DNA from 3 places in the Vreelandella venusta genome. Region 3 is predicted to be linked to each of the others. Evidence: predicted binding sites of a transcription regulator. Region 3 holds the regulator's gene; each other region holds the start of a gene.
What was found. The regulator PhoB, encoded in region 3, activates phosphate uptake and scavenging genes when phosphate is short. The targets are predictions, from matches to a motif close to TGTCATANNNNTGTCANA.
Positions count from the first base shown of each region.

Region 1: IR195_RS03925 (CYTH domain-containing protein) is a predicted target of PhoB. The motif match lies at 1,254-1,271, and genes of this name have one in related genera.
Region 2: IR195_RS18085 (putative 2-aminoethylphosphonate ABC transporter substrate-binding protein) is a predicted target of PhoB. The motif match lies at 1,085-1,102, and genes of this name have one in related genera.

Region 1 covers NZ_CP065135.1:818,396-820,662, forward strand. Annotated here, with positions in the region: gene IR195_RS03920 (ion transporter) at 1-284, opposite strand, end outside; gene IR195_RS03925 (CYTH domain-containing protein) at 314-1,222, opposite strand; gene IR195_RS03930 (TIGR00153 family protein) at 1,358-2,038, shown strand; gene IR195_RS03935 (inorganic phosphate transporter) at 2,048-2,267, shown strand, end outside.
Region 2 covers NZ_CP065135.1:3,892,091-3,894,357, reverse strand. Annotated here, with positions in the region: gene IR195_RS18095 (HAD family hydrolase) at 1-306, shown strand, start outside; gene IR195_RS18090 (UTRA domain-containing protein) at 299-1,009, shown strand; gene IR195_RS18085 (putative 2-aminoethylphosphonate ABC transporter substrate-binding protein) at 1,150-2,199, shown strand; gene IR195_RS18080 (putative 2-aminoethylphosphonate ABC transporter ATP-binding protein) at 2,243-2,267, shown strand, end outside.
Region 3 covers NZ_CP065135.1:4,335,705-4,337,971, reverse strand. Annotated here, with positions in the region: gene ubiA (4-hydroxybenzoate octaprenyltransferase) at 1-572, shown strand, start outside; gene phoB (phosphate regulon transcriptional regulator PhoB) at 692-1,381, shown strand; gene phoR (phosphate regulon sensor histidine kinase PhoR) at 1,384-2,267, shown strand, end outside.

The DNA of each region.
Region 1 (2,267 bases), 920 kb from region 3:
TAGAAGCTTTTTAGGTAAACCGTTGGGCGCTCTAAGCAGTAAATCCGCACCGCCAGTTCAATGCTGAAAAGTAGCGTAAATAGCCACTCTGCATAGTAAAAAATGTGCCCGTAGCGTTCGGAGTAACTCGCTACGCTGTCCAGCAAGATAACCGTCACGCTGATTAAAATGGCGATAATCAGCGCAATATCAAACCCTTTGGCTCCCGGCGTATCAGACTCGAAGATAATATGGAAAAGCCGTGTGCGCAGTCCTTCTGCACCGGGAGTTAATTGAAAACTCATCGCGACATCCTGAAGTGGGCTGAATGTTTCTAGCGTAGCGTGGTTTGATAGGCGAAGCGATGCGCCAGGGTTAGCGCAGCAGTGCCATAAGCGGACGTTGGATAGCCATTGTCCGTTAGTGACTTGGTCAGCACCTGAGCGTGGCGGTGGGAGCTTTCATCCAACTGCGGATGAGTCGCCAGTGTGGCTAACGCCTGCTGTGCAATGGTTAAGTGTTCTGCAAGGCCACTATCGTGGTAAGCGTCCAGCGCCACTGTGGCTCTGTGTAGCCACTCAGCCGGTGCGTCAGCTTCAGGTAGCGCCCACTGCTGCACGCCTAACGCATTGCCGCGAGCAGCTTTGCTGGTATCCGAAGGTCGCAGCGGTACGCTTTCCGTGAGCGTTAATGCTAGCCCCCAAAGCGCTTCTGGCTCACCCGCTTTTAGTTCTAGTTCGACCTCGCAAATAGCCGCTTGAGCACCACCGCTGACAATCTCTCCTTCGTCCAACACGAGCTCGATATGGCTGCCCTGCCAGTCGATTTGCCAGCTGCGCCGGGTAAAGTCAGTGCGCAGCGCAGGTCGTAGCGCGGAAATAGCGGTGCCTAGTGAGTCTTTGAAGGGCGGAAGGGCAGCTAAGCCATGCTGGTCAAGCTGTGGGTTAGGAACTTGCCACTCCCACTCTTGCCGGGTAGAAAGGCCGCCGCCACCATGACCGGCAGTTTTCACCGTTTGTAGCACCCGATCATCAACTTGGCGTAAACGCACGGCAATCCGTGCATTGGCCATATCGCCCGCAGGGGTATCGAAATAGGTGTTCGACAGATGTTGCCGTTGGGGTGTTTCGGCTAGTGCTGTGTGGCTCAGCAGCGTGTTTAGTTGAGCTGGCGCAAGGGCAAGCTTAAGCTCTATTTCGGTGGGCGCTGAAATAGAGTTAGAAGTAGATGTTGAATTTTCCATGACATTAGCCACCTTTGTATTGTGACATTTCAATTAATTTTTCATGACATTGTGAACTTTTCATGACGGCGGCGAGCGCACTCTTTATACTGGCGCCGCCATTTCCAGGCTCCCCGAAAACAGGCTAAAGGCTATATGGTTACCTCCAACCCTTTTTCCGCGATGTTTGGCCGCTCGCCATTCCAGCCGCTGCTGGCCCACATCGTCAAGGCCAATGAATGTGCCGACCAACTGTTGCCGTTCTTCGAAGCATCGCTTGCCGGTGATTGGGATACCGCAGCTGTACTGCGTGAAAACGTTACTCGCTTAGAGCATGACGCCGACACGTTGAAAACAGAGCTACGGCTTAACCTGCCCAACACGATGTTTCTTCCCGTCTCGCGGTCCGATTTGCTCGACCTTATCAGCGTGCAAGATAAGATCGCCAACAAGGTGCGCGACATTACCGGCATTATGCTGGGACGTAAAATGCGTGTACCCAATGAGCTGGCCGACCCCATGCGCGATTATATGCGTACCAGCGTGGCGTGTGTGGCTCAGGCTCGCCAAGCGCTTGAAGAGCTGAAAGAGCTGCTTGAGTCCGGTTTTGGACGCAATGTTTCCGATGTTATGCAGAATATGATCCGTGAGCTGCACACCCTTGAGCACCAAGCCGACAGCCAGCAGATCGCGATACGTCGCCAGCTGTTTGAGCTTGAAAGCCAGCTTCCTCCTGTTGATGTGATTTTCCTTTACAAAATCATTGAGTGGGTCGGTGAAGTTTCTGATCGCGCTGAACGCGTGGGCAGCCGCCTACAGATTTTGACCGCACGCTAAGGGATTCCTATGCAGATTATTGCCCAGCACGGTGAAATTTTTATCATTCTGGCCTGTTTGTTTGGCTTTTTTATGGCTTGGGGCGTTGGTGCGAACGATGTTGCCAATGCGATGGGAACCTCGGTGGGGTCAAAAGCGATCACCATCAAGCAAGCCATTATTATTGCGGTTGTCTTTGAGTTTTTAGGTGCTTGGCTGGCGGGTGGTGAAGTGACTAACACCATTCGTA
Region 2 (2,267 bases), 440 kb from region 3:
GCAAGCGGGGCAAGTTACACCGGCCATAGCAAAGGCGTGCTCTCTTACCGTGGGGGGAAAGTAGTGCGTTTTCAGCAGTGGTTAACCGAGCAAAAAATTACCCCCAGCCATACAACGTTCTACTCAGATTCCCGCAACGATATCCCGCTGCTGCAGTATGTCGATTGCCCCGTGGCCGTTAATCCTGATCCCGTGCTGGCGGAGGTGGCTAGTGTAGAAGGGTGGCAGCGCTTAGACTGGCGGATGGCAGCGTCGACAGGCGCTTCATCGGTCAATGATTTGTCAGGAAAATCGGCGCATGCCTGATGCCTACTACTTACAGTTAACGGAACAGCTTCGTTATTTAATTACCCAGCATGCCACGCAGTGGGAAGGTAGGTTGCCCGCTGAGCGCGCCTTGGCTGAGCGCTTCTCTACGACTCGGGTGACGCTGCGCCAAGCCTTAGCGCAACTGGAGGGGGAAGGGCTCATCCATCGCAGCAATCGGCGTGGTTGGTTCATTTCACCCGCCCGGCTGGTGTATGACCCCACCCGGGATGCAGGCTTTAATGATTACGTGAGCGCTCAGGGAAGGCAACCACGCACGGCGGTTCTAAAGCTGGAAACCCGCTCACATCTGACGGCTGCCCGTGCCTTGGGGCTGCCCGATGATCAGCCGTTTCATCATATTCGCCGTCGTCGCTACGTGGATGATCGCGCTGTGCTGGTGGAGTCGCTTTGGGTGGTGCCAGAGCGTGCGCCAGAGCTGCTAGACATCTACAGCGGGCAATCACTCTGGGGGTTGTTAAGAGGGCGATGGGGACATCACTTGGCCAATCGCTCGATCCGCATGGTGTCCGAAGCGCTGTCGCCATTAGATGCAGAAGAATTACTCGTTACCCCAGGCGCGGCAGGGCTCAACATTTGCCGTGCCATTTTTGATGACCAACAGCGCCCCATCGAATATGACGAAGAGCACTGGTTGCACGATTCGTTATGCATCCGTGTTGAGCTGTCGGGTCAGCAGTAGCCTAGCAAAGACAAGGGCGCTCACGAGTTCCCATCCATACGCGTACATAACAACTTAAAGAATTGGTCAAACAAGCGTCATCGCACTGTCATTTAACGACGGCAAACTCCTGGTCTATACCAAAACGCTGGGAGCCTACCATGTCAAAACTTCGCTGTTTGTTCCAACCGACTCAGACTGCAGCTGCTCTGCTTGCAACGGCTGCTGTTGCCTTCACTACTGCGGCTAGCGCCACTGAGCTAACGGTGTACACCGCCGTTGAGTCAGATGACCTGCAAAAATATGCCGAACGCTTCAATGCCGCCCATCCCGAGATCACCATTAACTGGGTGCGAGACTCTACGGGGGTGATTACTGCGCGCTTGCTGGCGGAGAAAGATAATCCTCAGGCAGACGTCGTCTGGGGCTTAGCTGCCACCAGTCTGTTGGTACTTGAAGAGGAGGGCATGTTGGAACGCTATGCGCCCGCTGGCGTTGAAAATCTTGATCCAAAATTTATTGATGCCGCTTACCGGGATGGTGAAGACCCTGCGTGGGTAGGCATGGATGCCTGGGTCGCGGCCATTTGCTACAACACCATTGAAGGCGAGCGTCAGGGCGTGCCGATGCCGACTTCCTGGGAAGACCTGACCCAGCCTGAGTTTGAGGGGCATGTGATCATGCCTAACCCCAACTCTTCCGGTACCGGTTATCTGGATGTAGCCAGCTGGTTGCAGCTATGGGGCGAAGATCAGGGCTGGGATTACATGGACCGCCTGCATAACAATATTTCCCGTTACACCCACTCTGGCTCTGCTCCTTGTAGCCTAGCGGCCACCGGTGAGGCGGTAGTTGGCGTATCGTTTGCCTTCCGCGGCGCACGGTTAAAATCCCAAGGCGCACCGATTGAAGTGATCTTCCCGCAAGAGGGGCTTGGCTGGGATATGGAAGCTGCCGCCATCGTTGCGGGTACCGCCAAACAAGAAGCTGCACAAACGCTAATGGATTGGGCCGTTTCCCGCGAGGCTAACGAGCTCTATAACGAAGGTTACGCCGTGGTGGCTTACCCCGGTGTGGCACAGCCGATTGAAAACTATCCCGCTGACATTGGCGATCGCATGATTGATGCCGACTTCCAGTGGGCCGCGGTTAACCGCGAACGTGTGCTAGCAGAGTGGCAGCGCCGCTTCGACGGCAAAACCGAACAGTAAGCACGAACAGCTGCCCCGGCCAAGGCTGGGGCTTGGAGATGTTATGCAGACCACACTGACATCGCCGC
Region 3 (2,267 bases):
TGGTAGCCACTGCTTTCATTTTAGTGCTACTGACCAATTGGTTTACGGTGCTGTTGTCGATAGGGGGTGTTGTCTTAGCGTTCATTTACCCGTTTATGAAGCGCTACACCCATTTACCTCAGGTAGTGTTAGGGGCTGCGTTCTCTTGGGCGATCCCCATGGCATTCGGTGCGATATTGGGCCATGTACCGTTTGAAGCATGGCTATTGTTTAGCGCTAATGTGCTGTGGACCGTTGCCTACGATACTCAATACGCCATGGTCGACCGCGACGATGATCTAAAAATAGGCATCAAATCTACCGCGGTGCTGTTTGGTAGCGCTGATCGTCTGATCATTGGTGTGCTGCAAGTGGCGACACTTGGACTACTTGCCTGGGCAGGATGGCTCGTTGGTTTAGGTGGCTTTTTCTGGCTTGGGTTAGCTGCTATGGCCGCCACGTTTGTCCATCAACAACGATTAATCGCTGGCCGTGAGCGCGACCGTTGCTTCCAGGCGTTTCTTAATAACCATTGGTCTGGGTTGTTAATTTTTGCAGGTATTGCACTAAGTTGGTGGCCAATAACTGGCTAAATATCCTCTATGTCATAAAATTGTCATTAAGTCATGGTGTTATTGTCACTGACATGTCTTTGAATTTTTTTGAACTATTTTTTTACATTAGTTTTCATTGAACACCGTGAGGCCCTGGAATGACCGCCAAGACCGTTTTGATTGTCGATGATGAGGCGCCTATTCGCGAGATGATCGCAGTGGCGCTGGAAATGGCTGACTATCGCGTTCTTGAAGCGGATAACGCCCAGGATGCCCACGCCATGATGGTTGACCACCAGCCAGATCTGCTTCTGTTGGATTGGATGATGCCGGGCACCAGTGGTATTGAGCTTGCAAGACGCTTAAAGCGTGAAGAAGCCACCGCCGAGGTGCCTATTATCATGCTGACCGCTAAAGGCGAAGAAGATAATAAAATTCAAGGGCTTGAGGCTGGTGCGGATGATTATATCACCAAGCCTTTCTCTCCTCGTGAACTGGTGGCCCGTTTAAAAGCAGTATTACGACGCACTACCCCCCGAGGTGTCGAAGACCCTATCGAAATTAATGGTTTGCTATTAGATCCAGTGAGCCATCGTGTGAGTGCGTACGGTAAGGCGTTAGAAATGGGGCCGACGGAGTATCGTCTGCTGCAGTTTTTCATGACGCACCAAGAGCGTGCCTATACGCGTAGCCAACTGCTCGATCAAGTTTGGGGTGGTAACGTATACGTTGAAGAACGCACGGTAGATGTTCACATCCGACGTCTACGTAAGGCCTTAGGAGAAGCTCACCAGAGTCTCATTCAAACGGTGAGAGGCACTGGGTACCGTTTTTCTGCGCGGGTGTAACGGTGCGCCTGTGGAGCCGAGAACTATGGCGAATTGTGTGGCTTGCCGCTTTGGGCGCTTGCTTAGGGTGGTTGCTGGGTACGCCTGGTTTTGGAGTCGCTGCGGGGCTTGCTGTTTGTCTGGTGTATCAACTGCGCCAACTGCGCGCGCTCTTTGAGTGGTTAACGCTTCATCCTCATGATGAACCCCCTGCTGCGAGCGGCATGTGGGGCGAGCTTTTTGATCGCTTGTATCGCTACCAAAAGAGCCAGCGGATTACCCAAAACCGCTTGCGTGCCACCCTTGCACGTATTCAAGAATCATCCGAAGCGATGCGTGACAGTGTCGTTATGCTAGATCGACATGGCGACCTGGAGTGGTGGAACAGCGCCGCGACAGAAATGCTGGGCCTACAAACAGCCCACGACCGTGGCCAACACATTACCAATCTAATTCGTGATCCACGATTTATCAGCTACTTTAATGCGCGTAAATACGGTGAACCACTGACCTTAACGTCGCCCATTGATGAACGGCATATCCTTCAATATCAAATTACTCTCTATGGTGATGATGAGCGCTTGGTAATGGCGCGAGATATTACTCGCTTGCATCGTTTAGAGCAGATGCGTCGTGACTTTGTCGCCAATGTTTCCCATGAGCTACGCACACCGCTAACGGTGCTGACGGGTTATTTAGAAACCTACAGCGACTTAAAAGAGCAGCTTCCACCACGTTTGGGCCGAGGTATTGCTCAGATGGAAGAGCAGACGAAACGTATGCAAAACTTAGTCAATGACCTGCTACTGCTCTCTCGGTTAGAAATTGAACAAGGTGGCGAAGATCATCATGCGTTGGCGTTAGGGCCAATGCTCGACGCCATTCGTCGCGATGCGTTGGCGCTCTC